DNA from 3 places in the Bradyrhizobium sp. USDA 4516 genome. Region 1 is predicted to be linked to each of the others. Evidence: predicted binding sites of a transcription regulator. Region 1 holds the regulator's gene; each other region holds the start of a gene.
The links. The regulator PhoB, encoded in region 1, activates phosphate uptake and scavenging genes when phosphate is short. The targets are predictions, from matches to a motif close to TGTCATNNANCTGTCAT.

Region 1 (10,603 bases):
TGTGCCAGAGCTTGGTCGCCTGTTCCTGCAGCGCCTTGACGAGATGCGGATGCGCGTGCCCGAGCGCGTTGACCGCGACGCCCGAGGTGAAATCGAGATAGCGGTCGCCGTTGGTTGCGATCAGCCAGGCGCCCTCACCGCGCTCGAAACCGAGATCGACCCTGGCGAAGACGGGGAGCAGATGCGACGTGGCAGCGTTGGTCATGACGATCACTGACGGTTTTTAAGCCGACAATTGCCGCGCGCCTTGACGCCAGCGCAGCAACGGCCAGCTTCGGAAAACAAAACGGCCGCCTTTGCGGGCGGCACGTGGCGGGCATTCTATGCTGCGGTCGGTAAGTGTCAATCGCCACGAAGTGGCCTTCCTGCAATGCGAAACGAGCGCAATCCGGAGCATTCCGGTGCGGTGGAAAAGCCTCATCGCGATGCTTAACTGTGTGGGAACATGTGGACGCACGACCGCGGACTCTTGCGCCAGAGTCACGCCATATTGTAGCGTTTGGCCTGTCGGGTACGACATCTCGTGCGGCGGTACTGGACCCTCTAAGTAGCCTTTGTGTCTCGCGTAAACGTTCGGGCGCAACACCGTGCCCGGCGAGGGCTAAGGGATTCTGGCCGCAGGGATATTTGTCCAGATTGGCTCGCAGCGCCGCTCCAATGATTGGCCGGCGCTACGCGAAGGGAAGAATGCGATGACTGTATTGACCTGGTCCGACGATCGCGTCGAGCAGCTGAAGAAGCTCTGGGAGTCCGGCCTGTCGGCCAGCCAGATCGCGGCGGAACTTGGCAATGTGACGCGAAACGCCGTGATCGGCAAAGTGCATCGGCTCGGCCTCTCCGGCCGCGCCAAGGCACCCTCCACGGCCGCGCCGCGGCAGCGCAAGGCCCGCCCCGCCCAGCACATGATGCGGGTGGCGCGCCCGGTCTCGCGCGGCAACACCGCGCTGGCGCACGCCTTCGAGGCCGAGATGGAGCCCGATCCGATCTCCTACGACAATGTGGTGCCGATGAGCCAGCGGCTGTCGCTGCTCGAGCTCAACGAGGCCACCTGTCACTGGCCGGTCGGCGATCCCTCGAGCCCGGAATTCTTCTTCTGCGGCGGCAAAGCGCTCGGCGGCCTGCCCTATTGCGCGCATCACTCGCGCGTCGCCTACCAGCCCGCCGCCGATCGCCGCCGGCCGTCGGCGAAACCGCAGATCAAGTGAGCACTCGGGAAAACGACGGAAGACCTCAAAGACAAATCCCCGCGAAAGCGGGGATTTTTTTGTGTGACGCAGCCCGGATGGAGCCAACGGGGCGCTCGTTCGCGCGACCCGTCGGCTCCATCCGGGCTACCGCTACATCACCGGCCTCGTCCCGGCGCAGGCCGGGACCCATAACCACGAATGGGTGTTGTTAGAAAGCCGTCTGGCCGCGTGCCGATTGCGCTGGCCGCGGCGTATGGGTCCCGGCTTTCGCCGGGACGACGCCGTGTTGCGGTTTATGAATGCCGCATGGCCGTTACGGCTGCGGCTCGGCCTTGGCAAAGCGGTCGTCGAGCGCGTAGCCGGCGCCGCGCACAGTGCGGATCGGATCCTGCTCGCGGCCCGGATTGAGCAGCTTGCGCAGGCGGCCGATATGCACGTCGACGGTGCGCTCATCGATGTAGATGTCGCGGCCCCAGACGCTGTCGAGCAATTGCTCGCGGCTGAACACGCGGCCGGGATGCTCGAGGAAGAATTCGAGCAGGCGATACTCGGTCGGCCCGAGATCGATCGGACGGCCCGAGCGCGCCACGCGGCGCTTCTCGCGGTCGAGCTCGATGTCGCCGTAGGTCAGCACGGTCGCAAGCCGCTCCGGGCTGGCGCGGCGCAAGAGGCCCTTCACCCGCGCCAGCAGCTCCGGCACCGAGAACGGCTTGACGATGTAATCGTCGGCGCCGGTGGCAAGCCCGCGCACGCGCTCGCTTTCCTCGCCGCGCGCGGTCAGCATAATGATCGGAAGCTGCTTGGTCTCGGGCCGCGCCCGCAGGCGGCGGCACAGTTCGATGCCGGACAGGCCCGGCAGCATCCAGTCCAGCACCACGAGGTCGGGAACGCGCTCCTTCAGCCTTGTATCCGCATCGTCGCCGCGCCCCACCGTCTCGACATCGTAGCCTTCCGCATCGAGATTGTAGCGCAATAGCGTCGTCAGCGCTTCCTCGTCTTCGACTACCAGAATGCGTGCGCTCATCGGTTTAAGTTCTTTCTCTGTGGTGATCCGTTGCCCGGACGCAAACCGAAACGCTTACTTCCTTGAGCATAGTCCCCGCGGAAACGATTTGTCGCGAGGATCGTCCAGTTTCGCTCTTGCCGGTTCCGTGCTTGCCGATCATGCCTCAGTTGCCCGGCACCGTGGTGGCAAAAGTGGTCATGTCGCCCTTCGGGCGCTTGTCGGTGATCTGCTGGCCCTCGATCATGTAGAACACGGTCTCGGCGATATTGGTGGCGTGATCGCCGATCCGCTCGATGTTCTTGGCGCAGAACATCAGATGGATGCAGAACGAGATGTTGCGCGGATCTTCCATCATGTAGGTGAGCAGTTCGCGGAACAGCGAGGTGCAGATCGCATCGACCTCCTCGTCGCCCTTCCAGACGTTCATCGCCGCCGGCAGGTCGTGCGCGGCATAGGCGTCGAGCACCGACTTGACCTGCGACAGCACGAGGTCGGTCATGTGCTCGAGGCCGCGGATCAACTTCAGCGGCTGGAAATCGCTCTCCAGCGCCGCGACGCGCTTGCCCATGTTCTTGGCGAGGTCGCCGATCCGCTCGAGATCGGTGGCGACGCGCATCGCGCTGACGATCTCACGCAGGTCGATCGCCATCGGCTGGCGGCGCGCGATCGTCAGCACCGCGCGCTCTTCGATGTTGCGCTGTAGATTGTCGATCTCGATGTCGGCGGCGACCACGCGCTTGCCGAGCGCGACGTCGCGACGGATCAGCGCGTCGACCGACTCGGTAATCATTCGTTCGACCAGGCCGCCCATCTCGGCGACCAGGCGGGTCAACTCCTGCAGGTCGCTGTCGAATGCCTTGGCGGTATGTTCAGAAGCCATCGCTTGTCTCCCTCAACCATGATCCCGGGGATCATGGTTTCGTGTCCTGAATTTTAGCATGACCTGATCGGAAAACCGGTTTCCACTTTTCCGGATCATGCGCCGGTCAACCGAACCGGCCGGTGATGTAGTCCTGGGTGCGCCGATCGCTCGGTGAGGTGAAGATCTTGTTGGTGTCGTCGAACTCGATCAGCTCGCCGAGATACATGAAGGCGGTCTTGTCGGAGACGCGCGCCGCCTGCTGCATGTTGTGGGTGACGATCGCGATCGTGTAGTCCTCGGAGAGTTCCTGGATCAGCTCCTCGACCTTGGCGGTCGAGATCGGGTCGAGCGCCGAGCACGGCTCGTCGAACAGGATCACCTCGGGGCGCACCGCCACGGTGCGCGCGATGCACAGGCGCTGCTGCTGGCCGCCGGAGAGCGACAGGCCGGAGGCGTTCAGCTTGTCCTTGACCTCGTTCCACAGCGCGCCGCCGCGCAGCGCCTTCTCGACCCGGTCGTCCATCTCGGACTTCGAGATCTTCTCATAGAGGCGGATGCCGAAGGCGATGTTCTCGTAGATCGTCATCGGGAACGGCGTCGGCTTCTGGAACACCATGCCGACCCGCGCGCGCAGCAAGTTGAGGTCGAGCTTGGGGTCGAGAATGTTGGTCTGGTCCAGCATCAGCTGGCCGACCGCGCGCTGACCCGGATACAGGTCGTACATCCGGTTGAAAATGCGCAGCAGGGTCGACTTGCCGCAGCCGGACGGGCCGATGAACGCCGTGACGCGGTTGGTGCCGAGCGTCAGGTTGATGTTCTTCAGCGCGTGGTGCTCGCCGTAATAGAAGTTGAGGTTGCGCACCGTGACTTTCGGCGGCGCTTCCGGCAGCGGAACCTGGGGAATGTGGCCTGCGGCAGTCGTGGAGACGGAAAGCTCGGTCATTTTGCGGCCCTTTCGGCACCAAGGATACGCGCGCCGATATTCAACGCGAGCACGGTGAATGTGATGAGCAGCGCGCCGCTCCACGCCAGCTCTTTCCAGTAGGCGTAGGGGCTCTGCACGAAGTTGTTGATGGTCACTGGCAGGTTGGCCATCGTCTTGGTCAGATCCAGGCTGAAGAACTGGTTCGACAGCGCGGTGAACAGCAGCGGCGCGGTCTCGCCGGCGACGCGGGCGGTCGCCAGCAGCACACCGGTGATCAGACCCGATCGCGCGGCACGATAAGCGATCCGCTTGATCACCAGCGAACGCGGCAGGCCGAGCGCGGAGGCGGCCTCGCGCAGCGGATTGGGCACCAAGAGCAGCATGTCCTCGGTGGTGCGCAGCACGACCGGGATCACGATCACCGCGAGCGCAAGGCTGCCTGCGATCGCCGAGAAGCCGCGCATCGGCACCACCACCGCACCATAGATGAACAGGCCGATGATGATCGAGGGCGCGCTGAGCAGGATGTCGTTGATGAAGCGGATCACCGAGGTCAGCTTGTCGTGCTTGCCGTATTCGGCGAGGTAGGTGCCGGCGAACAGGCCAAGCGGCGCGCCGATGCCGACGCCGATCACGGTCATGATGACCGAGCCGACGATGGCGTTGAGCAAGCCGCCTTCGGTCGAGCCGGGCGGCGGCGTGTTCTGGGTGAACAGCTGCACGCTGAGGCCGGCAAGGCCGTTATAGAGCAGCGTGATCAGGATCAGCGCCAGCCAGGTAACGCCGAACAGCGCCGCGCCGACACAGAGTGCGCGGATGACGATGTCGCTGCGGCGGCGGGATTTGTAGATCGGGTTCATGGCGTTACTTCCCCGCCTTCTTTTCAAGCCGCATCAGCATCAGCCGCGCGCCGGCGAGCACGAAGAAGGTCAGCACGAACAACAGCAGGCCGAGCAGGATCAGGCCGGACTGGTGCAGGCCGTCGCTCTCGGCGAATTCGCTGGCGATCGCCGCCGAGATCGTGGTGCCCGGCGCGAAGATCGACGACGAGATCCGGAACGAGTTGCCGATGATGAAGGTCACCGCCATGGTCTCGCCGAGGGCGCGGCCGAGCGCCAGCATGATGCCGCCGATCACGCCGACGCGGGTGTAGGGGATCACGACGCTGCGAACGACTTCCCAAGTAGTGCAGCCCATGCCGTAGGCGGCCTCCTTCAGCACCGGCGGCACGGTCTTGAACACGTCGACCGAGATCGCGGTGATGAAGGGCAGCACCATGATCGCAAGGATCAGCGCAGCGTTGAACAGGCTGAGATAGGACGGCGGGCCGGCGAACACCGCGCCCAGCACCGGGACGCCCTCGAAGATCCGGATCATGAAGGGCTGGAAGGTGTTGGCCAGGAACGGGCCGAGGACGAAGAAGCCCCACATGCCGTAGATGATCGAGGGGATGCCGGCGAGCAGCTCGATCGCGATGCCGATCGGGCGGCGCAGCATTTGCGGGCAGAGCTCGGTGAGGAACACGGCGATACCGATGCCGACCGGAATGGCGATCAGCATCGCGATGACCGAAGTGATCAGCGTGCCGTAGATCGGGCCGAGCGCGCCGAGCACCGGCGGATCGGCCGAGGGCGCCCAGCGCTGCGTCCAGAGGAAGGCGAAGCCGTATTCCTTCATCGCCGGCCAGGCGCCGACGATCAGCGACAGGATGATGCCGCCGAGGATCAACAGAACCGAAATCGCCGAGATACGGGTGATCCAATAGAAGGTGAGGTCACCGAGCTTGAAGGCGCTGAGGGCCTTGGCGCGATCGTAAGGTCCCGCGGCTTCCATCACATCGCTCTGAACAGCCATGTCTGCCACGCCAATCCCCTCTTTAGTATGCAAAAGCCACGCAAACCGCTACGCCCCGAAGCGATCTTCACTGACGCATTTGGCCGGGCGTCGTCGTTCCAGCCACGCCCCTTGAGGCGCGAACCCGGCCTCGATCGCGCGCTTGTTGCCGCGGTGATGGAGACCGGGTCTTGGTCGCTCAACCTGTGCCGCGATCGAGTCGGCACAGGCCCTGTCGCAGCGTCGGACTTAGCTCTTGATGTCCGACGACCAGGTCTTCTCGATCAGCTTGACGACCGAGTCCGGCATCGGGATGTAGTCGAGCTCTTCGGCCGCCTTGTCGCCCTTCTCGAAGGCGTACTTGAAGAACTTGAGCGCTTCCTGCGAGGCCGCCTTGTCGGTCGAGTCCTTGTGCATCAGGATGAAGGTCGCCGCGGTGATCGGCCAGGAGGCCTCGCCCGGCTGGTCGGTCAGGATCACGTAGTAGCCGGGAGCCTTGGCCCAGTCGGCATTCGAGGCGGCAGCCTGGAAGGCAGCCATGGTCGGCTGCACGGTCTTGCCGGCCTTGTTTACCAGCCCGGTGTAGGTCAGCTTGTTCTGCTTGGCGTAGGCATACTCGACATAGCCGATAGCGTTCTTGGTCTGGCTGATGTTGCCGGCAACGCCTTCGTTGCCCTTGGCGCCGACGCCGACCGGCCACTCGACCGCGGTGCCGGAACCGACCTTGGACTTCCAGTCGGCGTTCGACTTGGAGAGATAGTCGGTGAAGTTGAAGGTGGTGCCCGAACCGTCCGAACGGCGCACGACGGTGATGGCATCGCCCGGCAGGGTCAGCTTCGGATTGAGCTTGGCGATCGCCGCGTCATTCCACTTGGTGATCTTGCCGAGATAGATGTCGCCGAGCACTTCGCCCGACAGGATCAGGTCACCCGGCTTGATGCCTTCGAGGTTCACGACCGGGACGATCGCACCCATCACCATCGGCCACTGCACGAGGCCGTCCTTCTCGAGTTGCTCGTGCTTGAGCGGCGCGTCGGTGGCGCCGAAGGTCACGGTCTTGGCCTGGATCTGCTTGATGCCGGCGCCGGAGCCGATCGACTGGTAGTTCAGACCGTTGCCGGTCTCCTTTTTGTAGGCGTCAGCCCACTTCGAATAGATCGGGAACGGAAACGTCGCGCCCGCGCCGGTAATATCGGCAGCGAAGGCCGACGTCGAAGCGGCGATCACGCCGGCTGCGACGATTGCTTTGATGAAATTCATGGGTGGTCTCCATCAGTGAGCGAAGCGCCGAATGCGCCCGATCGCGCTCACGCCGGTCCATCTAGGAGCGGTCGGTGCTGCTTTTACGAAGGTTGGATGACAGTTGGATGACAGTACTAAGCTTCTGAAAACGCTTAGCTTTGAGTTGGCAACGGGGTCTTCGGCCGGGGAAAACAGGCGGTAAAAGTGGCCCCGTTCTTCGGCACGCTCTCGATCAAAAGACGCCCGCGATGACGGTTAAGAATATGTTTCACCAACGATAATCCGAGGCCCGTTCCGCCCTGGTTGCGGCTGTCGCCGACGTCGACCCGGTAGAAGCGCTCGGTCAGCCGCGGCAGGTGCTCGGGGGCGATGCCGGGGCCGAAATCCCGTACCATGACACGGATTTCGGGGGCCCCTTCGCCCGATGCACCCGAAACGGCCTGATTCAGCGACACTATGACGCGCCCCCCGGAGGCGCCGTATTTGAGGGCATTCTCGATCAGGTTCTCGAACAGGCGGAGCAGTTCCTCGCGGTCGCCGGCGATCATGACCGGAGCCTGAGGCAGGTCGACCTCGATCTCGACCTGGCGCTCGCTGGCCAGTGCCTCGAGCCCGTCGGCGACCTGGCGGATGATCGGCACGATGTCGATCGAGGCCTCGGGCCGCACATGGGCCGACAACTCGACCCGCGACAGCGACAGCAAATCGTCGATCAGCCGCGCCATGCGGGTCGCCTGGGTGTGCATGATGCCGAGGAAGCGCTCGCGCGCCCGCGCGTCCTCGCGCGCCGGCCCCTGCAGCGTGTCGATGAAGCCGGACAAGGCGGCGAGCGGCGTGCGCAGCTCGTGGCTGGCATTGGCGACGAAGTCGGCTCGCATCTCCTCGACCCGGCGCAGCGGCGTCAGGTCGTGGAAGGTCATCAGCATGCACTTCTCGGTGCCGCCGAACTGGGTCGGCACCGGCACCGGCGTGATCACCAGTTCCATCCAGCGATCGACCGGAACGTGGTCGGTGTAGGTGGCGCGGCGTGGCTCGGTGGTCGCGATCGCCTCGCGCAGCGCGGTGATGATCTCCGGCGAGCGCAGGGCAAATTGCGCCAGTTCGTTCTTGCGCAGCGCAGGCGCGAGCTGCGCCGCTGCGGCGTTGAGATGGATGACGCGGCCGGCGCGATCGAGCAATACGGCCGGATCCGGCATGCCGGCGACGACCGCGCTGACGGCGGCGGCCTCGACCGGATTGACGCCGCGGACATCCTCGCGCGAGGTTCCGGCATCATGCAGCCGCCATGGCACCAGCGCCGCGGCCGCGATGCAGACGAACACGGCGCAGGCGCGCACCAGCGACAATTCGCCGAGCGCGACCACCACGCTCAAGGCCAGCGCTGCGGCAAGCAGGATCAGCGCGGAATGGCGCAACCGGTCGGGCCAGGGCGAGAAGATGGAGGAATGCGAATCGTCAATTGCCATCGCGGCGGCTTTCATCCCGTCGGTTCATGTCTCGCCCAGGCGCGGTCATAGCGACCTTCCCTCGGGAGGCATCGGGCCGCTTCATCAGACCCCGGAGTCACCGCGCTTTCGAACCAGAACCGCCTCATGGTGCGGCTCGGCGCGGGGACCCGAATCAGCCTGCGGCAGCCGTTTGAGTCGGGCGCCGACGATAACCTCCCGAAACGTCAGCAAGATTACAGATATGACGAACGGCGCAATATAGTAGAGGAGCCGGAACAGCAGCATACCGCCGAGCAGGTCCTCGCGGTCCATCTGCCAGAGGCCGACCAGCATGGCGGCGTCGAACACCCCGAGGCCGCCGGGGGAGTGGCTGGCGAAGCCGAGCAGGGTCGCCGACACGAAGATGACGGCGACCACGACGAAGCCGAGATTTGGCTCGTCCGGCACCAGCACGTACATCGCCAGCGCGCAGAAGCCGAGGTCGAGGATGCCGATCGCGATCTGCAGCAGCGTCAGCGGGCCGCCCGGCAGGGTCACCGTCCAGGGGCCGCGGCCGACCACCCGCGGCTGGGTCCAGACCCAGACCACATAGGCGACCAGCGCGGTGATGATCGCGAATGCCAGCGCCCGGTTGAGCCAGGGCGGCAGCTGGTCGATGTTGGCGGCCGCCTCCGGGTGGTAGGCGATGCCGAGCCCGAGCACCGCGGCATTGCCGAGCCAGAAGGTGAGCCCGGCAAGAAAGCAGATCTTGGCGACGTCGATCGCATTCAACCCCCACGCCGAATAGATCCGGTAGCGCACCGCGCCGCCGGTGAAGACGCTGGCGCCGACATTGTGGCCGATCGAATAGGAGGTGAAGGCCGCGAGCGCGTTGATGCGATAGGGCACATGGGCGTGGCCGATCGCGCGCACCGCGAACAGATCGTAGAAGGTCAACGTGAAGTAGCCCGCCGCGACGAACAGTCCCGCCAGGGCAATCTGCCGCGGCTCGGTGCTCTTGATGGCCTCGAGCACCTCGTTGGTGTCGATGCCGCGCAGCATGTGATAAAGGACGTAGCAGGCGATGCCGATGACGGCGATGCTGATGACAACACCCAGCCGATGCAGGATTTGCTTCTGGCGCAGAAACGCCATCGCCCTGCGTATTGCTTCCAGCATCTAGACCTCGAATTGCGATCCCGCGACGACGGCTCCCGGGCGATCTCCGCCGGCGCTTCGCTGTGCCCTGGCCCGTGTAGCGCGTTTTAAACCGGAGTGGAATTCGTCAAAAGACAATAAAACGCGCATCTTCAAGATATTACGGATGATTCATGACAGCGGGTGCACAAATATGCGCGTTTCCCGCCGCCTTCGACAAGACTTGACATGCGCGTGCGGCAGTTAGCCCGCCGAACGGTCCGCAAGGCCATCCGGAAAACTACGGTGAAGTACCGGCACGGCCGAATAGAGAATGATCTTCCGTACCCGCCGAGAGGCGCTCCGCCGATCAGCAATCCCGCGCGGCCGTGACCGCGGCGACGATCTCGGCGGCATCGGGAAAATGTCCCTTGGCGCGCCTGGCGACAACCTCGTCGCCAAGCTTGACCTCGAAGATGCCGCCCTTGCCGGGGATCAGCGTCGCATCGACGCCAAGGCGCTCGCGCAACAGCGCCGCGGCTTCCTTTGCACGCTTCTCATAGCCGCACGGCCGGCAATAGGTGATCGAGACATTCCTCATGTCACGCCCTCCGTGCCCTCATGCGGCGTCGCGCTGCGCGGAGGCAGCCTCGACGCCGGCGATCCAGCCGGCCACAGAACGGCCGATCGCCTCCGGATGATCCTCCTGCAGATAGTGCGCGCCCGCGCCGAGTTGAATGACCGCGCAATGCTTGAGCGTCTTGGCGAATTCGGCGGCAAAGGCTGGTGACACCAGTGCCCCGGGCGTCGCCGCGAACAGCAGCTTCGGATAGGTCGATGCCACGAGCGCCGCATGCGCCACCGTGAGCGCCTCAGCGACATCGGCCGGCTCGCCCGCGATCGGCAGCTCGCGCGGCAGCATCAGGGTCGGCTTGCGGCTCTCGCGCGTCGCAAACGGCGCGCGGTAGGCGGCCATCTCCTCCT
Region 2 (10,603 bases), 1.3 Mb from region 1:
AGAGCTTGACGTGCATCAGCCCGTATTCGGCGAGCGCGTGCATGCGCCGCGTCTCGGTCTCGCGCGGCTCGAGGAAGCGCAGCGGCTCGGGGATCGGCACCTGATAGACCAGCACCTGTCGGGCATGCAGCGACGCCTCGGGAATGCGGTGCCGGGTCTGGATCACGGTCGCGTCCGTGGTCGAGGTCGTGGTCGCGACACCCGCGGTCTTGCCGAAGAATTTGCGGATCGAGATCGCGTTGGTGGTATCGTCCGAGCCCTGGTCGATCACCTTCAGCACGTCGTCGGGACCGAGGATCGCGGCGGTCACCTGCACGCCGCCGGTGCCCCAGCCATAGGGCATCGGCATCTCGCGGCTCGCAAACGGCACCTGATAGCCGGGGATCGCGATCGCCTTGAGGATCGCGCGGCGGATCATCCGCTTGGTCTGCTCGTCGAGATAGGCGAAATTGTACGTCGGCGCGTTCATTCCGCGGCCTCCTGCATTTCCACGGCCTCGTTGGCTTCCGCGAACTCCTGCCGCAGCTTGCGCAACAGGCCGAGCTCGGACTGGAAGTCGACATAGTGCGGCAGCTTGAGATGCTCGACAAAGCCGGTCGACTGGACATTGTCGGAGTGCGACATCACGAACTCCTCGTCCTGCGCCGGCGCCGCCGCCTCCTCGCCGAGCTCGCGCGCACGCAGCGCGCGATCGACCAGCGCCATCGACATGGTCTTGCGTTCGCTCTGCCCGAAGGCGAGGCCATAGCCGCGGGTGAAGCACGGCGCCTCGGTCGTCGAGCCCTTGAACTGGTTGACCATCTGGCACTCGGTCAATTCGATCGAGCCGAGCGGCACGGCAAAGCCCGCGTCCTCGGCGAAGAACTCGACCTCGACCTCGCCGAAGCGGATCTCGCCGGCGAACGGGTGATTGCGACCGTAGCCGCGCTGCGTCGAGTAGCCGAGCGCGAGCAGGAAGCCCTCATCGCCGCGCGCCAGGTTCTGCAGCCGCAAATCGCGGTCGGCCGGAAAGCTCAACGGCTCGCGCGTGAGGTCGCCGACCGGCGTGTCGCAATCTGCCTGCGGCGAGGATTCGATCAGACCGTCACGGCCGAGAATGTCGGTCACCCGCGGCGTGGCGGCCTGCGAGGCCTCCGCGGTCGCCGGCTGCTCCGGCACAAAGCCTTCCGCGAGCTGCGGATCGAGCAGGCGATGGGTGTAGTCGAAAGTCGGCCCCAGGATCTGGCCGCCCGGAACGTCCTTGAAGGTCGAGGAGATCCGCCGCCGCACCTGCATCTCGCCGGTGTTGACCGGCTCGGTGGCGCCAAAGCGCGGCAGCGTGGCACGGAAGGCGCGGACCAGGAAGATCGCCTCGATCATGTCGCCGCGCGCCTGCTTGATCGCGAGCGCCGCGAGCTCGCGGTCGTAGAGCGAACCTTCGGTCATCACGCGATCGACGCCGAGCGCGAGTTGCTCGGAAATCTGTGCCAGCGTCACCTCGGGCACCTCGCGGTCGCCGCGCCGCTCATGCGCGAGCAGACGATGGGCGTTCTCGATGGCGCGCTCGCCTCCCTTGACGGCTACATACATCGCTCACACTCCGCTTGCGATCAGCCGCGTGGTGCGCGGGATCGCCACAATGGCATCGTCATGGACCAGCACGACATCGATGCCGCGCGGGAACAGGGCTTCGTTGATCGCAAGCCGCTGGAACAGGTCGCGCGGCTTGAGCATCGCCTGCAGCACGGCGCTCCCGTCGATACCGGGCCCTTTCAGCTCGAAGGCCGGCCCCTGCGACAGGCTGTCGACCTGCAGGATCAGCGTGGTCGACCGGTCAGGATATTCGCTGCTGCCGAATGCGAAGCAATCGAGCGCCGGCAGGCTCGCGGCATCGCCGATCAAAGCGAAGCTCGCGATCGAGGAATCGGCCACCACCGGCGCGCTGGCATGGAACTTCAGCCAGCGGGCGACGTCAGGCGTCGCCGACATCGCGGCGTCGAGCCAGATCGGCGTGTCGTGATCGAACAGCGTCAGCGCGATCGCGGCCGAGCCGCGCATCATGCCGGCCGGTGTTCCGACATCAGCGGCAACGCGCTGCACGCTGCCCGGGCGCGCCATCGCATCCATCACGGAACGGAAAGTCGACTGCGCCGACAGCACCTTGTCGGCAAAGCCCGCGGGCATTTCGGCAATCGTCGTCATTGCATCATCCCTCACCGCGCACCATCGTGTAGAAATCGACCCGCGTCGCCGCGGTTTCCGCTGCCTTGCGGCCGCGTTCGGCGTTCATGGCGACGCGCAGCGGCGCGATCACCTTGGCCTCCACCTCGCCGGACAACTCCGCCGACTGCACCATGGCGTCGCACAGCGCGATCATCTGCGCCTTCCGCGCGTCGCGGCCGAGCGTGTAGCCGAAGCCGACCTCGCCGGTCGCAAGCCGCACCGCCGCGCGCGACACCGTCGCCTCGCCGAGATTGAATGGCGCACCGTCGCCGCCGATCCGCCCGCGCAGCATCACAAGGCCGTTTTCCGGCTGGCGCAGGTTCTCATGCGCGGGCACCGCGATCGCGGCCAGCCTGCCTGCGATGTCCGTAGCGGCGGCGTGCGCCAGCACCGTCATCGCGGCCTTGCGCTGGGCCTGTTTGCTGTTTGGTCCGGTCGAACTCATGGTCGAACTCATGGGCAAACCTTTGGGCAACCTTGCTTGCATCAAGTTGTCTATGATACTAGACAACTTGATAGCGGAGCGCCATGACTGTTTCGTGACAAACCAAAGATTTCTGGTATCACCGCGCCATGAGCATGCAGGAAAGTTCCGGCGTCGCCTTGTGGCGGCAGGTCGCCGACGGCATCGAGCGCGGCATCGCTGACGGCCGCTTCGCCGCCGGCGAAAAGCTGCCCGGCGAGATGGAGATCGCCGAGACGTACCGGGTCAACCGGCACACCGTGCGGCGGGCACTCGCCGCATTGGCCGAGCGCGGCCTGGTGCGCGCGGAGCGCGGCAGCGGCACCTATGTCGAAGCCCAGCGCCTCGCCTATCCCTTGCGCTCACGCACGCGGTTCTCCGAGATCGTCGGCGCCGGCGGTCACGAGCCGCGCGGCCAGCTGATCGATGCGAGCAGCGACACCGCCAATCGCGAGCTTGCGCGCGAGCTCGGCCTGAAGATCGGTGCGCCGCTGATCCGGATCGAAGCGGTGCGGCTCGCCGACCGGACGCCGATCTGCGTCTCCACCACCTGGCTGTCGGCCGAGCGGTTTCCCGATGCCGGCAGCGTGTTCGCCAACGTCCGCTCGATGACGAAGCTGCTCGGGCATTACGGCGTCAAGGACTACCACCGCGCCTCAACCCGGATCACCGCGGCGATCGTCGATGCGACCGACGCCGCGCGACTCGACCTGCCGCTGGGACGGCCGGTGCTGGTGGTCGACGCCACCGACGTCGACATGCTGGACCAGCCGCTGGTGACCAAGCGCTCGCGCTTCGCCGCCGAGCGCGTGGAGTTTCTGGTCGAGAACGGCTGACAATCCCCTTTGTAATCCGAACTAAACGGTCGAGCCCTGCAAGGCCCGATGTCTTGTTACACACGCCCACGGCCAGTATGAACGTTGGTCGTCGTCAGGTGCCCGATATTGCCTCGCTGCGCAACCACGGCTCATCCATGAGCCGATCGAGCACCCCCCAGGTAAAAGCGCGGTACGATCCACTGCCCTCCAGCGCGAGATCGACCAGCACGGTATCGCGCACTTGGCCCGCGCGTGTTTGCGGCTCCTTCAAGGACATGGCGGGGCTCCGACTGGCGTGCGGCCACGTCGCGGCCGGCGAACGATAGACAAAGCAGCCATCAGCTCCTGCCGGGAAGCGGTTGCGGGAGTGGTTGCGGACGCTGGATTCCTGGCCGCCCAGGTCTCGGAGGCCGAGTGACCGGGCGGTGGCCTGGCCGGCGCCATCCGTGCCATCCCGCCGGACCACCCCAACCCATGCCGCGCCTTGAACCAAAACCACACCGATACCAACCGCCGCCGCGCCATCCCCTGCTGTACCAACAGTAGCGGTGGCCCCTCCAGGTGAATTGGACAGTTTCCGCGAGACGAAGCTCGTCGGCGGCCTGGCGCAGACCCAGCGGCGCAATGAGGCCGGCCTGCGAACGACCGCTGGTCGCCGTGATCGCCACCGAAGCAATCCCAAGTGCTAGGCCCCATAGAAACAATTTGCGCATGATTTTCTCCCGGCTCCTGGCTGCGCGGAAGGGAAGCGACCGCGGAGCCGAACGCCGCAGCCAACCTCATCGCTGGCGATCCGCCCAAGGACCGATGCTGTTGCGCACTGATCCCCACGCAAGTCCGCAGCGTATTAGGCCGCCACAAGATCGGCGACTAGGCAGCCTTGGCCTGAGTTGCGGCTGCGAGCGCGTCGCGAAGGTGCTGCTCCTTCTTTTCATCGAGCGAGGTCGTCAGGACGATCCCTCCCGCATCCTTGATCGCATTGAGAACCTTGTCTGAGGTCATGGACTTGATCAGCAGGAACAGAACGGCATCTCCCGATTTCACCTTCGACGCGAGATCCTTCATGAACTGGTCTCTGATCCCGAAATCGGTCAGCGCACCGCTCAAAGCGCCTGCGCCGGCTCCGAGCGCCACGCCGAGAAGGGGATTCAGGAATACCATCCCCAAGAGCAGTCCCCAGAAGCTGCCACTGGCGGCGCCGGTCATGGTGGTGTTCACGAGCTGATTGAGCTTTACAGCGTCCCCGGTTTTGACTGCGATCACGGCATCGCTGATCGTGATCAGGTACTCGCTCTGAAGCTTGAGTATTTTTTGCCGAACTTCCTCTGCTTTGACTTCGGATGGGTACACGATCGCAACGAGATCTGACATTGAACACTCCCTGATGGCTCGAAGTGCTGCCCCTATTCCGCGCGTGATGCACGGCCGAAACTTAGCACAGACCCGAAAGTCTCTTGCCGCGCAATCATGCACGCAGCTTCACAATCCCGAGATGTTTTTAGCGCTCGGTGCAATTGAGTAAGCGACATTGTCGCATGTGTCTTGAACAAGGACTCGCCGCAAGCCTGTGTGCCGCGCCCTTCTGAGTTCGACCCGTGCGACCAAAAAGCCGTCGCTTGATCCGCCGGATGGCGAATCCTCGTCTCCTGCTGACTTCAGGGCGCCGCTGCTTTAGGTTGATTGGTTCAATTGTCGGTGCACTGCGAAGAGAGCACGCATGTCGACGGCGATTTCGATCCTCGGTGGAGTTGGTTTTTTCCTGCTTGGCATGAGCGTCATGACCGCCGGCCTCAAGGGACTCGCCGGATCCAAATTGCGGACAGTCCTGAGCAAGGCAGCAGCAACCCCGCTATCCGGTGCGCTGTGGGGCGCCATCGTGACCTTGATCGTGCAATCGTCCAGCGCCACGACGATGACCACCATCGGTCTGGTAAGCGCGGGCGTGCTGACCTTTCCACAAGGGCTGGCCCTCGTGTTCGGTGCGAACGTCGGAACCACGGGAACCGGCTGGCTCGTTGCGCTGATCGGCGTTCGCGTCTCCCTCACGGCCGCGGCGCTCCCGATGATTTTTGTCGGCGCATTGATCAAGCTGTTGGGCGGTGGCCGTGTATCCGCAGCGGGAGCAGCCCTTGCGGGGTTCGCGCTGGTGCTGTTCGCGCTGACGACCCTGCAGCAGGGCATGGGAGGACTAGCCGAACGGTTGCACCCGGCGGACTTGCCGGCCGTTCTCGGCGCCACCTGGTGGGCCGGCTTGTACGGGGTGCTGGCGCTGGCCGTCGTCGGACTGGTGATGACCGCCGTGATGCAATCGTCGACCGCGGCTATCGCGGTGACGCTCTCGGCACACTATGCGGGAGCCATCGGCCTAGACCAGGCATGCGCACTGATCATTGGGCAGAACATCGGAACGGCGACCAGTTCCGCCATGGCGGCAATCGGCGCGAGCAGCACCGCCAAGCGATTGGCCTTGGCGTACATCCTGTTCAAGCTGATTGCGGCGGCTATTGCGCTGGTGCTCTTCCCCGTGACCATTCCCCTTCTGGTCCGCGCCTCAGACAGCATTGGTGGTGTAACGCTGCTTGCAGCTTATCACACCGCCTACAACGTCATCGGCGTCCTGGTGCTGCTGCCTGTGATCAATGGCTTTACCCGGTTCGTCGAGCGCATCCTGCCCGAACGAGGCTCACCGCTGACCAGGTGCCTGGATCCGGCAGCGCTCGCGACCCCGATCGCAACCGTCGAGGCAGTGCGACGCACGGTCGCGCGCGCGCTTGAAGCGATGTGCGGATCATTGGCGACAGCACTGTCAACAGCGAGTCAGGACGCCCCCGTCCCGGCGAGACAGAACACAGTGCCAGCGGGGGAAGCTGCCTCTGCCCTGCGCCAGGCGCAGGAGTTCATATCAGAAGTAAGTGGACCTCCTGAATCGCAGAATGAGCAGCGGCGGCTCGCCAGCACGGTACATGCACTTGACCACGCGTCTCGCCTGGCCGAAACCTTCGGCGAGGAAATCGAACTCGGTCGGCTCCCCAGCGGCTCCCAGGACATGCGCGCGGTGGAACTCTGCGTGGAGGCCATGCGTAGCGCGGCATCGCTCGCCGCTGAAGTCGCCGTCGTGCCCGACGCTTCCGATTCCGCCAGAAAGATCAAGCCGAGAACTGCGCCGACGCGGTCGCTCCACCCAGAAAAGGCACTCGCCACAGCCAGGACATCGACCGAGCAGGCCCTTGCGCATCTGGAACACTGCGCGAAAGCACTCGGCGAAGTGCGGAGAGACCACCGCAAGGCCACGCTCGACTCAGTGGCGAATGGAACGACGATCGCGGACGACGCAATCGCTCGCGTCGATACCGTACGGCGCCTTGAAACGCTCACGCATCACGCCTGGCGCTCCGTCGCGCATCTTCACGATCGCAGCGCATAGTGCGGTACAAAACTCGAGGCCCCCCGCAAGAGCAGGGCGAGGCAGGGTCCTACACCACGGCGCGCTGGCCGATGATCGCAAAGCGCAGCTTGCTCGAGATGAAGTCGATCGCGGCAACCGCGATCAGGATCATCAGGATCAGGAACGATACCTTCTGCCATTCCAGCACACGGATCTGCTCGGCGAGCTGCAACCCAATGCCGCCGGCGCCGACGATGCCGATGATGGTGGCCGAACGGGTATTCGACTCGATGAAGTAGAGCACCTGCCCGGCGATCACGGGCAGCACCTGCGGCAGCAGGCCGAAGCGGATCTCGTGCAGCGCGTTGCCGCCGGACGCGCGGATGCCCTCGACCTGCTTGCGATCCGCGGCCTCGATCGCCTCCGAGAACAGCTTTCCGAACGCACCGAAGTCCGACACCATGATCGCGAGCACGCCCGCGAACGGGCCGAGGCCGACGACGTTGATCCAGACCAGCGCCCAGATCAGCGTATCGACGCCGCGGATCGAATCGAGGAAGCGGCGCACCGGAAAGCGGATCAGGTTCGAGGGGATGATGTTGCGCGCCGCCAGCAGGCTGACCGGCAGCGCCAGCAGCGCGGCAAGCGTGGTGCCGAGCACCGCGATCGACAGCGTCTCGCCGAGCGCCTGCATGTAGAGCGGGAACGACGAGCCCGGATTCGGCGGGAGCATCAGCATCGTGATCCAGCCGAGCTGGCCGAGGCCCGCGATCAGCCTGGACGGCGAGAAATCGAGATCGACCAGTCCGAACACGAAGATCGCGAGCGCCGCCGCGATCATGGCCGGCATCGCCAACCGTGCCGATGCGGGACGTTCGAAGACGTCGGGGTACTTCGCGCGCAGTTCCGTGGTGTCCGGCCTCGGCATCTGGCTCATCGACGGGTCTCCTTGCCGAACAGCCGGCCGCGCAGCCAGCCGGTCGAGATGTCGATGATGAAGACCGTGACGATGATGGTGATGAGGATGGCGCTGACGTCGGAATAGTAGAACTTGCGGATCGCGACCACCAGCTCCTGGCCGATGCCGCCGGCGCCGACGAAGCCCATCACCGACGCCTCGCGGACGTTGATCTCGAAGCGCAGCAGCGCATAGCTGGCATAGCCGGCCGAGACCTGCGGCAGCACGGCAAAGCGCATGCAGGACAGCCAGCTCGCGCCGGTGGAGCGGATGCCCTCGACCGGCTTCATGTCGGCATTCTCGACGATCTCGGCAAACAGCTTGCCGAGCGCCCCGGTGGTGTGGATCGCGATCGCCAGCACGCCAGCCATCGGCCCGAGGCCGAACGCGATCACGAAGATCAGCGCGAACACGATGCCGGGGACGGTGCGGGCGAATTCCAGCAGGCGGCGGATCGTGAAACGTACCCACGGGCCCGGCGACGTATTCTGGGCCGCGAAGAAATTGAGCGCGAAGGCGAGCACGGCACCCGTCAGCGTGCCGACATAGCTGATCAGGATCGTCTCGCCGAGCATCTTCAGCCACTTATGCCAACCCCAGAACCATTCGGCGGGATCGGTCCAGACCCGCGCGCCGGAATCCAGCGTCAGGATGCGATCGAAATAGCTGACGAAATTGCCGAAATAGGTGAACAGCGTGCGCAGGTTCACTTCCGCGCCGAACGCCGCGATCACCAGCACCGCACAGAATGCCGCCGTTGCCAGCGCGGCCTTCAACCGCTTGCGTGCGACGGACTTGCGGTAGGCGTCCCCCAGCGTCGCCAGTTGCTGCGCTGGAAGAATGGATACGGCGGTCGCCATCGACGCGTGCCAGTCCGGTTCGGAGTTGAGTGGAGAGAAAGGGCCGGGCTATACGCCCGACCCTCGTGACGTCAGGCGTGCGATCAGCTCGCCTTCTTTCGCAAACCGTCGACGAACTTGATCAGCTCGATGGTGCCGTCCCAATCCTTGGTGGTGGCGGGATGGAAGCCCTTCTTCTGACCGTCGGACAGACGGTCGAAGGCGGCCTTGTCCTTGGTCGGGGCGTCGAAGAAGGCCTTTGCGATCGCGGCCTTCAGGTCCTCCGGAAGATCGGTGTTGTACGCATAGGGGCCGTTGATGATCAGCGCCGACTTGTGGATGATGCGGAAATCATCCTTCTTCATCGCCGAGCCGTCGGCATTCTTCAGCATGCCCTTGGTCAGCATCTGGGCGAGCGTGGAATCGTCCTCGTTGGTCCACTGGTTAGCGGCCACATCAACGGTTCCCTGCGACAGCGCCAGGACGGCGTTCTCGTGGCTGCCGGTGAACACGACCTTGCCGAAAAAGCCTTCGGCGTTCGCGATGCCCATCTTGTTCAGTTCGAAGCGCGGCACGTTGTTGCCGGACGTCGAATTCGGATCGACCAGGCCGAGATTCTTGCCCTTCAGGTCCTCGACGGTCTTGTACGGGCTCGACGCCTTGACGAAGAACACCGAGTAATAGCCGGTCGAACCGTCGGCGTTCATATCGTTGGCGAACGCGTCGGTCTTGACGCCGGTCAAGCGCGCGCGAGAGAACGAGGCCGAGCCGTAGCTGGCGATCTGGATGTTGCCGGCGCGCTGGCCTTCGATGACGGCCGCGTAGTCGTTGGCGATGCGCAGTGTGACCTTCACGCCGAGTTCCTTCGACAGATACGCCACGAACGGCGTCCAGCGCTCGGTGACGCCGGAGGCGTTCTCGGCCGGCACCACCGCGAAGGTGAGCTCCGGATACTTTGCCTTCCAGTCCTGCGCGGAGGCCGAACCGGCAAATGCCAGCGCGGCGGCGCCAGCCAGAATGATGCGACGAGTGAACATGACTACCCCTCTTTTGTTGTAGTTGCACCTGTTGGCCGGGCAAAATGCCCGGCCTCCCAGATTGAAAAATGCGCGACGCTCAGGCCGCGGCTGCGGTGCCGAGTGCCGGCGCAGTTGCACCGTCGGGCGCGGGCAGCGGTGCTGCGCCGATGACGTCATTGGCCTCGAGGTCATAGAGCTCGCGGGCGATATGGTCGGTGAGCGCCGCGGGGGCGCCATCGAACACCACGCGACCTGCGGCCATGCCGACCAGGCGGTCGCAATAGGTCCGCGCCAGGTCGAGCGAGTGCAGATTGCAAAGCACTGTGATGCCGAAATGCTTGTTGATGCGCAGCAGCGCGTCCATCACGATCTTGGTGTTGCGCGGATCGAGCGAGGCGATCGGCTCGTCGGCGAGAATGATGTCGGGCTCCTGCACCAGCGCGCGGGCGATCGCGACGCGTTGCTGCTGGCCGCCGGAGAGCTGGTCGGCGCGCTGTGCCGCCAGCTGGGCGATGTCGAATTGCTCGAGCGCCGACAGTGCGAGCGCCCTGTCCTGCTCCGGCCAGACCTGCGCCAGCGAGCGCCATGACGGAATCTGGGCCAGTCGGCCCATCAGCACGTTGGTCAGCACATCAAGGCGGCCGACCAGATTGAACTGCTGGAAGATCATCGCCGAGCGCGCGCGCCACCGCCGCAGTTCCTTGCCGCGCAACGCGGTGACGTCGGTGCCCTCGAACAGGATACGGCCGGAGGTCGGATCGGCGAGACGGTTGATCATCCGCAGCAGCGTCGACTTGCCGGCGCCGGAGCGGCCGATCACGCCGACAAAGCTGCCCGGCGCGATCGAAAAGGACGCGTTGTCGACTGCGGCTTTCGTGCCGAAACGGCACGTCAAACCTTCCACGACCAGCATGTAATG
Region 3 (10,603 bases), 4.7 Mb from region 1:
AGGAAGATGTAGCAGGCGGTGGTGGTCAGCCCGAGGCCGAGGATCAGGCTGGTGAAGGCGCACATCACGAGCAGCAGGAACGCGTTGTCGCCCGCAAGCGTCAACAGATCGTTGGCGAGGCTCGACACCACGCCGGTCATCGAGAACGCGCCGATCAGCAGACCGCAACCGGCGAGGATGCCGACCAGCTCGACGAAGGTGCGGCCATTGACCTCGAGGAATTTTGCGATCGTCCCGAGCGTCCAGCGGCTCTCCTTGGAGAAGATCTGGTTCAGCACCAGCAGCAGCGCGGTGGCGTAGAACGGCGCGTGGCTTTCGCGCTTGAAATACAGCAGCATCACGATCAGGAGCGCGATCACGAAGACGTAGTACCAGCCGTCCTTGATCGTATCCATCACGCGCGGCAGCTCGGCGCGCGGAATGCCCTTCAGCCCGTGGCGCGCGGCGTAGGAATCGACCTGCATGAACAGGCCGACATAGTAGAGCGCCGCAGGGATGATCGCGGCCACCGCGACCTCCGCGTAGCTGATATTGAGGAACTGCGCGATCACGAACGCGGTGGCGCCCATCACCGGCGGCGCCAGCACGGCGCCGGTGGAGGCGCAGGCCTCGATCGCGCCGGCATAGGAGGCGCGGAAGCCGCTCTTCTTCATGACCGGGATCGTCATCGTGCCGGCGGTCAGCACGTTGGAGACGATCGAGCCCGACATCATGCCGAGCAGGCCGGAGGCGAAGATGCAGACCTTGGCGGCGCCGCCGCGGAACGTGCCGCACAGCGCGAAGGCGAGGTTGATGAAGAATTTTCCGGCGCCGGTCATCATCAGCGCGGTGCCGAACACCAAAAAGCCGATTACGGTGTCGGCGAAGGCCTGGATCGGAATGCCGAGCAGGCTCTCGCCGGACAGCACGTGATAGGCCGTGGTCTGGTCGAGCGTCAGCTGCGAGCCGCGGAACGGGCCGAGCCAGCTGGCCTCGGCGAACAGTGGATAGACGGTGAAGGGCAGCACGCTGAGCAGGAGGCTCCAGCCGCCGGTCCGGCGCAGCGCCTCCATCAGCATCACCCACATCACCAGGCCGGCGATGATGACATTCCTCGGGGCGCCGTCGGACTCCCAGCCATATTGCGCCGCCTTGCGCACGTTCAGCATCAGCCAGATCGAGGCGGCGAAGGTCGCGACGGCAAGCGCGAGGTCATACCAGGGAATGCGGTTCAGCGGCGCGCGCTCCGATCCGGGGAAGATCAGGAACGTGAAGGGCAGCATCAGCGCGATCAAGAGATAGAAATATTCGGTGTTGAGCTGGGTGTAGTCGATGAAGAAGCGCAGCGAGAACTGCTGGTTGATGCAGAGCAGGATGGTTGCGGCGGTTGCGACCACCAGCGCCCAACGCCACACCCCGCGCAGGGTGCGCACGCGCGTGACCTCGGCCTCCTGCAGGTTGTCGAGACCAGCATGCGGATCTTCAAACTCGATTCTTTTCGCAGGCGCAGCCGCGGCGTTCTCGGGCATTACGCATCCCCCAATGTTGTCCGTTTTGCCCGTAGCCTAGAGCATGATCCGGAAAAGTGCGAAGCGGTTTTCCGGAAGCACCATGCTCAAACGGGCGCAAGCGCGATGACGACTAACGCGATCTCATCGCGCGTTGGCGGGTCTCACTCAAAGCCATTGGGCATATTGGCTTTCGCAAGCGCGGCAGCGCGCGCCTTCATCCAGCCATCGAGGAAGGCCTTGTCGTCCGACGGCGGGCTCGACTTGCCGTAATCCGTCCAGGCGGCGGCCAGCACCTCCTGGCGCTTGTAAAGCGTGTTGTTGTGCGCCTCCTGCTCGTCGCTCCAGTGGCCGGTTTCCTTGAGCGCCTTCACCGCGCCGGGATGCACGGGAACGACCCAGTTCTTGGTCTGCCGGTCGGCGCCGAGCCCGGCGGCGCCGGGCGCCGAATCCTTGTAGGCGTCGTAGTTGACGATCATCGCCTTGGTGATCGCGTAGATCTGGTCGACCGGCTGCGCCGCATAGGCGACGAAGATCGGGTAGGGGTAATTGCCGAGCTGGATCGGCTTGTCCGGCGAGATGCCGGCGCCGCAGGTTGCGGTTTGCGGGAAGAAGAACGAGCCGACCTTTTTCACCCGTGCCCAGCCTTCCTTGTCGTCGGCGGGCAGCGGCGGCCACATCAGGCCGCGCGGCGAGGTCTCGGCTTCCTTGGCGGGGCCGGTGATCGTGGTGCCGAAGGCGGCATCGGTGTCGTTGTTGATCAGGCCTTTCCACATCGCCCCATAGCTTGCGAACTCGACGATCTTGACGTCCTTCTGGGTGAGGCCGCCGAACGCGAGCATCGCGAGCGAATTCTGGTTCAGCGCCGGCGAGCCGACCACGAAGCCGACGCGCTTGCCGCGAAGGTCTTTCATTTCCTTGACGCCGGCATCGGCTGCCACGCCAAGCGCGCCGCAATTGCAGTCGACCGACGACAGCATGAGCTGCAGCGGCTGCGGGCCCCACTCCTTGGCGCCGAACTCGAACACGCCTTCCTGCGCGAAATAGGTCCCCGATCCCATCGCCGAGGAGACCGCGCGCTTGGCGCGCAGCGGCGCGAGCCGCGCGACGTCGTTGCCGGCCGGCAGCACGCGGACGTCGGTGCCGTATTTGTCCTTCATCATCTTGCCGACGCCGACCGCGATGTTGAAGCCGGCGGTGCCGGTGTCGTAGGCGGTCACCGCCATGGTCGGCGGCAGCTTGATGTCCTCGGCGGAGGCGGGCAGGGCAGCGAAGATCGAAATGCCGGCAAGAGCGGCAGGCGCGAGCGCCATCAGCCGATGGATCATAATTCCTCCCTTTGTTTCGCTGTGCGAAACTTTTCCGGGCGGGATGATTGCATCGTGATCCGGCGATGGCAACGCTACCTCCGGCGCAAGCCGGCGATTTCGGCCGCTGCATCACCGGACAGATTGTCGCGGCCGGATGGCAGGGGTGGGATCTCAGGTCTCGACGATCGCGACCGCCTGGCCTTCGGCGATGACATCGTCGATCTTGACCAGAATCGACTTGATTTTGCCTGCTGTCGTCGACGTGACCGGTATTTCCATCTTCATCGCTTCGACGAACGCAATCTCGTCGCCATTGCCGATGCTGCTGCCGGTCTCGACAGGAAGCGCGCAAACGCGCCCGGCAACTTCGGTCACAACCTTGATCTCTGGCATTCCACTCTCCGATACCGTCTTGCGGAAATTTCATCCGGCGAACGGCTTTTTGTTGTGGCGGCAGATTGCCTGAGGTAGCTTCTTCTGCAAGTGGAATTTTATTCCGCAGGACGGAATGGAGCCAAACAGATGGGAAGGCGCTCGGAACGGCTTAGCAGGCAGGGAATGCTCGCCAGCGAGACAGGCGATGGCGATGTCATCCAGGTGGTGTCGCGCGCCTTCGATGTGTTGCGGTGCTTCGAGGGGCACGAGGCCCGGCTCGGCAATCTCGAGATCTCGAACCGCTGCGGCCTGCCGCGTTCGACGGTGTCGCGACTGACACACACGCTGACGCGGATGGGACAGCTCGTCTATCTGCCGCGCGACCAGAAATATCGCATCGGCCCGAGCGCGGTCGCGATGAGCACCACGATGATGAAGGGGCTGCAGTTGCGCAATCTGATCCGGCTGCGCCTGCAGGATGTCGCCGATCAGTTGCCCGGCACGGTGGGCTTCGTCATCCCCGACCGCTTTCATCTGGTCTATCTGGAGTTCGCCCGCGCGGCGAACGCGCTGGGCCTGCATGAGGCCACCGGCAGCCGGATTTCGATGGCGACCACCGCGGCCGGCCACGCCTACACGGCCGCGCTCGATCCCGCGGTCGGCGACGCGCTGATCGCCGAGATGGAAGGCGAATTGCCCGACAGCGCCAAGATGCTGACGCCGCGCATCGAGGCCAACCGCCGGCATTTGCAGGAGCACGGCTACGTCGTCGCCTGCGGCCTGTGGAGCCCGCACATCAACGGCGTCGCGGTGCCGCTGTGGTCGCCGCAGTATCAGACCTATGTGGTCACCACGATCGGCCTACTCTCGGCGATGTATGACGAGGCGCGGCTGCATCGCGAGGTCGCGCCGCAAATGGTCGAGCTCGCGGCCGCGCTCGGCAGCCTGCTCGAAGGCGCCGACGGCGACATCTTCAGCAATCGGATCGAGCGCAAGTCGCTTCCGGTGACCGCCCATAACAACAACAAAATCCTCAAGACGGGAGCAGTGAATGAACTGGAAGCCGGAACTCGACGACCTCGCCCGCCGCGAAGCGTTCGCGCGGGAGATGGGAGGCGTTGACAAGGTCAAGCGGCAACGCGACCAGGGCCGGCTCACGGTTCGTGAGCGCATCGACAAGCTCGTCGACCAGAGCAGCTTTCACGAGGTCGGTGCCATCTCCGGCATCGCCGAATATGACGAGAGCAACGAGCTCAAGCACCTGACGCCGGCGAACTGCGTGTTCGGCCGCGCCAGGGTCGACGGCCGCACCGTCGTCGTGGTCGGCGACGACTTCACCGTGCGCGGCGGCTCGGCGGATGCATCGATTTCCGCCAAGCCGTTGATGGCGGAGGAGATGGCGCACGACTTTCGCCTGCCGATCGTTCGCGTGATCGAGGGCTCCGGCGGCGGCGGCTCGGTGAAGACGATCGAGACCAGGGGCGCCGCCAATCTGCCCGGCGGCGTCGGCGGCACGCGCTGGTACTGGTACACGACCGCCAATTTGGCCCGCGTGCCGGTGGTCGGTCTCGGGCTCGGCTCCGTCGCGGGCCTCGGTGCCGCGCGGCTTGCCGCCACGCACTACTCGGTCATGACCAAGAGCTCCGCGATGTTCGTCGCCGGCCCGCCGGTGGTGAAGCGCCTCGGTCAGGATCTGACCAAGCAAGAGCTCGGCGGCGCCGACATCCAGACCCGCGCCGGCGCGATCGATCAGGCCGTCGAGACCGAAGAGGAGGCGTTCGACTATGCGCGGCGTTTCCTGTCCTATCTGCCGTCGTCGGTCTACGACCTGCCGCCGACCATTCCCTGCACCGACGATCCGGAACGTGCAGAGGAATCGCTGCTCACCGCCGTGCCGCGCAACCGCCGGCAGGTCTACAAGATGCGGCCGATCATCGATGCCGTCGTGGACAAGGGCTCGTTCTTTGAGGTCGGCACCAATTTCGGCCGCCCGATCATCACCGGATTGGCACGGATCGAGGGCAGGGCGGTGCTGCTGCTCGCCAGCGATCCGTTCCACTATGGCGGCTCGTGGACCGCGGACGCCTGCCAGAAGGTAGTGCGCTGGGTCGACTTCGCCGAGACCTTCCATCTGCCGGTGGTCTATCTGATGGACTGCCCGGGCTTCATGATCGGGCTCGAGGCGGAGAAGACGGCGACCATCCGCCACGGCGTGCGGGCGATGGCGGCGGTCAACCAGAGCACGGTGCCGTGGTGCACCATCATCATCCGCAACGCCTTCGGCGTCGCCGGCGTGGTGCATCAGCCGGCCAACCGCTTCTCGATGCGCTATGCGTGGCCGTCGGCCTATTGGGGCTCGCTGCCGCTCGAAGGCGGTATCGAGGCGGCCTATCGCGCCGAGATCGATGCGGCCGCCGATCCCGCCGCCAAACTGCGCGAGATCGAGGATCGCCTCAACAAGCTGCGCTCGCCATTCCGCTCGGCCGAGAAGTTCTGGGTCGAGGAGGTGATCGATCCGCGCAAGACGCGCTCGCTGCTCTGCGAGTTCGCGCGCCTCGCCGAACCGATCCGCAAGGCTGGTCCGCCGAGCAACATGTCGACGCGGCCGTAAGGGCCCTCAGACTCAACGCGTCATGCGCGGGCTTGACCCGCGCATCCATCGAATGAGTCATCCGAAGCGGGATGGATTGCCGGGTCAAGCCCGGCAATGACGGCCTTATTTACTCCGCCTCCCGATGCACGTCGTGGATCACGATGCCCATGCCGTTCTCGGGCATCTTGATCCATTCGCGCCGCTTCAGCGAGCGCTTGGTGTCCTCGTGCCCGCTCACCCAGTGCTCGCGCATCGAGGTGCCGGAAAATTCGTGGTCCTTGGCGTCGCCCTCATAGGCCTTCTGCTGATAGATCAGCTGCAACAGCGTGATGCCCGGCAACCGGGCGTTTGCCTTCTTGAGCTGGCGCTCCCCGTCCGAGAGCTGATCGTCGGGGATTTTTCCCAGCGCATTGTGCAGGGCGGTGCGCAGATTGTAGGTCTTGCGATAGACGTCGGTGTTGTAGCGGGTACGCGACGAATACATGATGTCCTTGTGCCGGGCCATCACGTCCTGGATGTCCCGCGGCAGCGCGCCGCGCGCCGAGAACAGGTCGACCTGGAACACCAGCGAATTCATGTTGTCTTCCTGGTCGAGCAGATGCTGCAGCGGCGTGTTGGACACGATGCCGCCGTCCCAGAAATGATCGGTGCCGACCTTCACCATCGGCAGCGCCGGCGGCAGCGCGCCGCTCGCCATGATGTGCTCGGGAATGATCTCGTCATGGGCATTGTCGAAATAGATGAAGTTGCCGGACAGCACGTTCACTGCGCCGACCGCGAAGCGTGTCTTCTTGGAATTGATGCGGTCGAAATCAACCAGCTCGAGCAAGGACTCGCGCAGCGGCGTGGTGTCGTAGTAGCTGGTGGCGGTGCGCGCGCCGGCCGGGCTGAACCACGGATTGGCCTGGTGCGGGGTGAAGAAGCCGGGTTGTCCGAGCGTGGTCGTCAGCCATGAGCTGGTGAAATTGCGCGCCTTGCGGAAGACGTCGCCGTCCGGGGTGTAGTGCCAGATCTTGCGGCTGGTGATGCGATCCCAGAATGTGTGCAGCCGCTCCAGCCGCTTTTCGGGCGGATTGCCGGCGATGATCGCCGAGTTGATCGCGCCGATCGAGACGCCGCAGACCCAGTCGGGCTCGATGTTGGATTCATGCAGCGCCTGATAGACGCCAGCCTGATAGGCGCCGAGTGCGCCGCCGCCCTGCAGGACCAGGGCCACGCGATCGCAGCCTTCCGGACGCCAGCCCGGCGTCGCGTGATCGATGTTGTCGAAATGCGGGGTTCGCGCGTCCATATCAGACACTCCAAAAATTCGCGGCGAGAATTCAGCGCGCCGATGACGCCGTGATGACAATTGCGGCGCCCGCGCACGGCGCATCCGGCATGCCCGCCTGCATGGTTAGCATTGGGCTCCACCACGAAACGCAGGTCATGCGCCTGACGGAAATTCCTCACATCGCTGTCAATCTCGGCCGCTAGCTTTCGGGCAAACTTTTCAAACAGGGGGTTATTGCGATGCGCAGGGAATATCTGCTCAAGCTTCCGTCGATGCCGGCCGCCGGCCCGAGCTATCCCGCCGGTCCGTATCGCTTCATCGATCGCGAATTCCTCGTCATGACCTATGAGACCGATCCGGAGTTGATCCGCGCCGGCCTGCCCGAGCCGCTGGAGCCGATCGAGCAGGCGTTCGTGCATTACGAATGGATCAAGATGCCCGACAGCTCCGGCTTCGGCAGCTACACCGAGTCCGGCCTCGTGATCCCTGCGCGCCTGCATGGCGAAGAGGTCAACTTCGTCTGCCAGATGTACCTCGACGACGATCCGCCGATCGCGGCCGGCCGCGAGATCTGGGGCTTTCCAAAGAAGTACGCTCATCCCAAGCTCGAGATCGTCAAGGACACGCTGACCGGCACGCTGGAATATGCCGGCCAGCTCGTTGCGATGGGCACGATGGGCTACAAGCACGAGAGCATGGCGGGCAATGGCGACGTCACCCGCGCCACGCTGTCGAAGACGCAAGTTAATCTGAAGATGATCCCCGGCGTCGACGGGCATCTCGAGGTCTGCCAGCTGGTCGCGATCAACCTGACCGACATCGTCGTCAAGGGCTCCTGGATCGGACCGGGCCGGCTGCATTTGGTGCCGCATGTCAATGCACCGGTCGCCGATTTCCCGGTCAAGCGTGTCGTCGGCGCGCACCACTTCCTCGCCGATCTGACGCTGCCGTTCGGCCGCGTCGTGCATGACTACAACAAGGAGGCCGCGGAGGCGGCGGCGCCGACCGGTCTTGCGGCGGAGTAGGGCGGTCGCTGACATAAAACTGTAACAGGCGCGTCCTCCTATGTTCCGTCGAAGGGACGCGCTTGCTCAGCGTTGCGCGTGGGCGAGGCCTTGAACATGTCATTTCGCGCGGTTGCGTTATCGATTGCCTTGGGGGCGGGCCATGCTGGCTGATCCACCTCCCGCTCCGGTCGGGTCGCTGCTGACCCGCGAGGCGGTCCCCGGTCTGGTCTGGGCGTTCCGCCTGTATCACGACGGCCGTGCCGAGGCGCTTCCGATCGATGCGCCGATCGAGCCGAGCCATGACGGAAGGCTGTGGCTGCACTTCAACCTGACCGACGTCCGCACCCGGGCATGGCTCGCCAACATGCACATCCCGCAGCTGGCGCGGGACCTCTTGCTGTCGAATGACAATTTCCAGCAGATCCACGTCGTCGACAATTGCGTCTACGGCGTGTTTTCCGATCTGGTGCGGGATATCGACGCCGCGACCCGGGAGACCGGCTTTCTCCGCTTTGCGATGACCGAACGCCTCCTGGTCAGCGGCCGCCATCAGGCGCTGTGCTCCGCCGATGCGACGCGCCGCGTGCTCGAGGGTGGCCATCGCGTCGGCAGCGTCGCGGCGCTGCTGGAGAAGATCGTCGACGAGATCGCCGATACCATGGACCGCATGGCGGACAAGATCGGCACCGATATCGATGCGATCGAGGAGCGGGTGCTCGCCGAGGATACCGGATCGGAGCTGCGCAAGAATCTGAGCCGGATGCGCCGCACCTGTGTGCGACTGCATCGCCAGCTCGCCGGCCTGCGCGTGCTGTTTCACCGGCTCGAGCAGAAGAACACCGACAATCTCAGCCCGGCGCTGCGGCTGCAGGCCGGCAAGCTCGCGCAGCGGCTCGACGGTCTCGACCACGATATCGTCGAACTCCACGAGCGCAGCCGCCTGCTCGAGGAGGAGCTGCGCTTCAAGCTCGAGGAGGAGAGCAACAAGCACCTCCATGCCTTGTCCGTCGTCACCATGATGCTGCTGCCGCCGACGCTCGTCACCGGCATCTTCGGCATGAACACCAAGGGATTGCCGTTGACCGACGTCGACAGCGGGTTCCTGGTTGCGGCCGGCCTTCTGATCGGGTCGGCGCTGCTGGCTTATCTGCTGATGCGGCGGCTCGGCATCGTCAAATAGCGCGAGTGCACCGCGGCATTCCCGATGTGCAGAGTTCTTTCCCGCGCGATGTTGGTGGCCGCGGCCCTCGCGCTCGGCTCGCCGGCGCATGCGGAAGACAAGCCCGTCGCCGACCGGATTGCGGATACGCGGGCTGCGCTCGAGGAGGCCGGCTACCAGTTCAGCCTGACCTATATCGGGGAGGGTTTTGCTAACGTCTCCGGCGGCGTCAGCAACGGCGCGGCCTATACCGGCCGTCTCGATCTCGGCACCACCATCGACCTCGAGAAGGCGATGGGCTGGACCGGCGCGACCTTCCACGCCAACATGTACCAGATTCACGGCGACGGGCTTTCGCGGAGCTATGTCGGCAACCTGTTCCTGGTGTCCGGTGTCGAGTCGCTGCCGGCGACGCGGCTCTATGAATTCTGGATCGAGCAGAAGCTGCTCGGCGGCAAACTCTCGGTTCGCGTCGGCCAGCAGGGCTCGGACGTCGAGTTCATTGACAGCCAGTACGACGACATCTTCATCAATTCGGCGCTGGGCTGGCCCGGCATTGTCGGCACCATCCTGCCGGCCGGCGGACCGTCGCCGCCACTTGCGGTGCCCGGCATCCGGTTCAAGGCCAATCTGTCCGACCGCATCACCGCCTATCTGGCACTGTTCGACGGCTCGGCTTCGCCGCCGCAGGGGGTCGACGATCCACAGATCTTGAACGCCCACGGGCTGAATTTCCGGGTCAACGATCCGCCATGGTGGATCGGCCAGCTCAAATACAAGTTCGAGATCGGCGAGAGCAGGCTGCCGGCGACCATCACCGGCGGCGCCTGGTATCACATGGGCTCGTTTGCTGACCAGCGCTTCTCGGCCGACGGGCTGTCGCTCGCTGATCCCGACAGCTCCGGCGACACGCGATGGCTGCGGCGGGACAACGGCATCTTCATGGTCTACGAGCAGCTGCTTGCGCGCGCCAGGCCGGACGCTGACAAGGGCGTGGCGTTCTTCATGCGCGCCTCGGTCAGCCCATCGGACCGCAATCTGATCAGCACCTATGTCGACGGCGGCTTCCTGTTCACCGGCTTCAGCGAGACATATCCGGACGATCGGTTCGGCATCGCCGCGATCTATGCCAGGATTTCGGACGCCGCGCGTGCGCTCGACCGCGACACCCAGATCTTCACGGGCACGCCGTATCCGATCCGCGACTACGAGGCGATTCTCGAGATCACCTACCAGCACGTGGTGAACCCGAATTTCACCATGCAGCCGATGTTTCAATACATCGCCCATCCCGGCGGCGGCGCCGTCGATCCCAACGATCCGACGCAAAAGCATCGGATCAAGGACAGCGTGGTGTTCGGGATGCGCACCATTCTGTCGTACTGACCGGCGCACGTCG

Region 2: the regulator PhoB is predicted to act here: its motif matches at 2,731-2,747, upstream of phnF (phosphonate metabolism transcriptional regulator PhnF).
Region 3: the regulator PhoB is predicted to act here: its motif matches at 7,099-7,115, upstream of ACVI1L_RS31395 (acetoacetate decarboxylase).

What each region holds. Positions count from the first base shown of each region.
Region 1 covers NZ_JBSRXT010000001.1:2,134,556-2,145,158, forward strand. The annotation lists gene ACVI1L_RS09955 (aspartate aminotransferase family protein) at 1-205, opposite strand, end outside; gene ACVI1L_RS09960 (GcrA family cell cycle regulator) at 693-1,205, shown strand; gene phoB (phosphate regulon transcriptional regulator PhoB) at 1,501-2,211, opposite strand; gene phoU (phosphate signaling complex protein PhoU) at 2,357-3,073, opposite strand; gene pstB (phosphate ABC transporter ATP-binding protein PstB) at 3,180-3,998, opposite strand; gene pstA (phosphate ABC transporter permease PstA) at 3,995-4,840, opposite strand; gene pstC (phosphate ABC transporter permease subunit PstC) at 4,845-5,834, opposite strand; gene pstS (phosphate ABC transporter substrate-binding protein PstS) at 6,063-7,073, opposite strand; gene ACVI1L_RS09995 (ATP-binding protein) at 7,208-8,521, opposite strand; gene ACVI1L_RS10000 (putative bifunctional lysylphosphatidylglycerol flippase/synthetase) at 8,606-9,661, opposite strand; gene ACVI1L_RS10005 (SelT/SelW/SelH family protein) at 9,990-10,220, opposite strand; gene ACVI1L_RS10010 (haloalkane dehalogenase) at 10,239-10,603, opposite strand, start outside.
Region 2 covers NZ_JBSRXT010000001.1:822,814-833,416, forward strand. The annotation lists gene ACVI1L_RS03880 (alpha-D-ribose 1-methylphosphonate 5-phosphate C-P-lyase PhnJ) at 1-469, opposite strand, end outside; gene ACVI1L_RS03885 (carbon-phosphorus lyase complex subunit PhnI) at 466-1,569, opposite strand; gene phnH (phosphonate C-P lyase system protein PhnH) at 1,573-2,181, opposite strand; gene phnG (phosphonate C-P lyase system protein PhnG) at 2,186-2,647, opposite strand; gene phnF (phosphonate metabolism transcriptional regulator PhnF) at 2,776-3,501, shown strand; partial or broken gene ACVI1L_RS03905 (patatin-like phospholipase family protein) at 3,599-3,788, opposite strand; gene ACVI1L_RS03910 (DUF1269 domain-containing protein) at 4,354-4,854, opposite strand; gene ACVI1L_RS03915 (Na/Pi cotransporter family protein) at 5,201-6,907, shown strand; gene phnE (phosphonate ABC transporter, permease protein PhnE) at 6,957-7,805, opposite strand; gene phnE (phosphonate ABC transporter, permease protein PhnE) at 7,802-8,686, opposite strand; gene phnD (phosphonate ABC transporter substrate-binding protein) at 8,770-9,702, opposite strand; gene phnC (phosphonate ABC transporter ATP-binding protein) at 9,782-10,597, opposite strand.
Region 3 covers NZ_JBSRXT010000001.1:6,882,674-6,893,276, forward strand. The annotation lists gene ACVI1L_RS31365 (TRAP transporter permease) at 1-1,508, opposite strand, end outside; gene ACVI1L_RS31370 (TAXI family TRAP transporter solute-binding subunit) at 1,652-2,815, opposite strand; gene ACVI1L_RS31375 (acetyl-CoA carboxylase biotin carboxyl carrier protein subunit) at 2,969-3,190, opposite strand; gene ACVI1L_RS31380 (IclR family transcriptional regulator) at 3,320-4,294, shown strand; gene ACVI1L_RS31385 (acyl-CoA carboxylase subunit beta) at 4,224-5,783, shown strand; gene ACVI1L_RS31390 (patatin-like phospholipase family protein) at 5,893-7,056, opposite strand; gene ACVI1L_RS31395 (acetoacetate decarboxylase) at 7,278-8,063, shown strand; gene ACVI1L_RS31400 (transporter) at 8,206-9,225, shown strand; gene ACVI1L_RS31405 (carbohydrate porin) at 9,274-10,590, shown strand.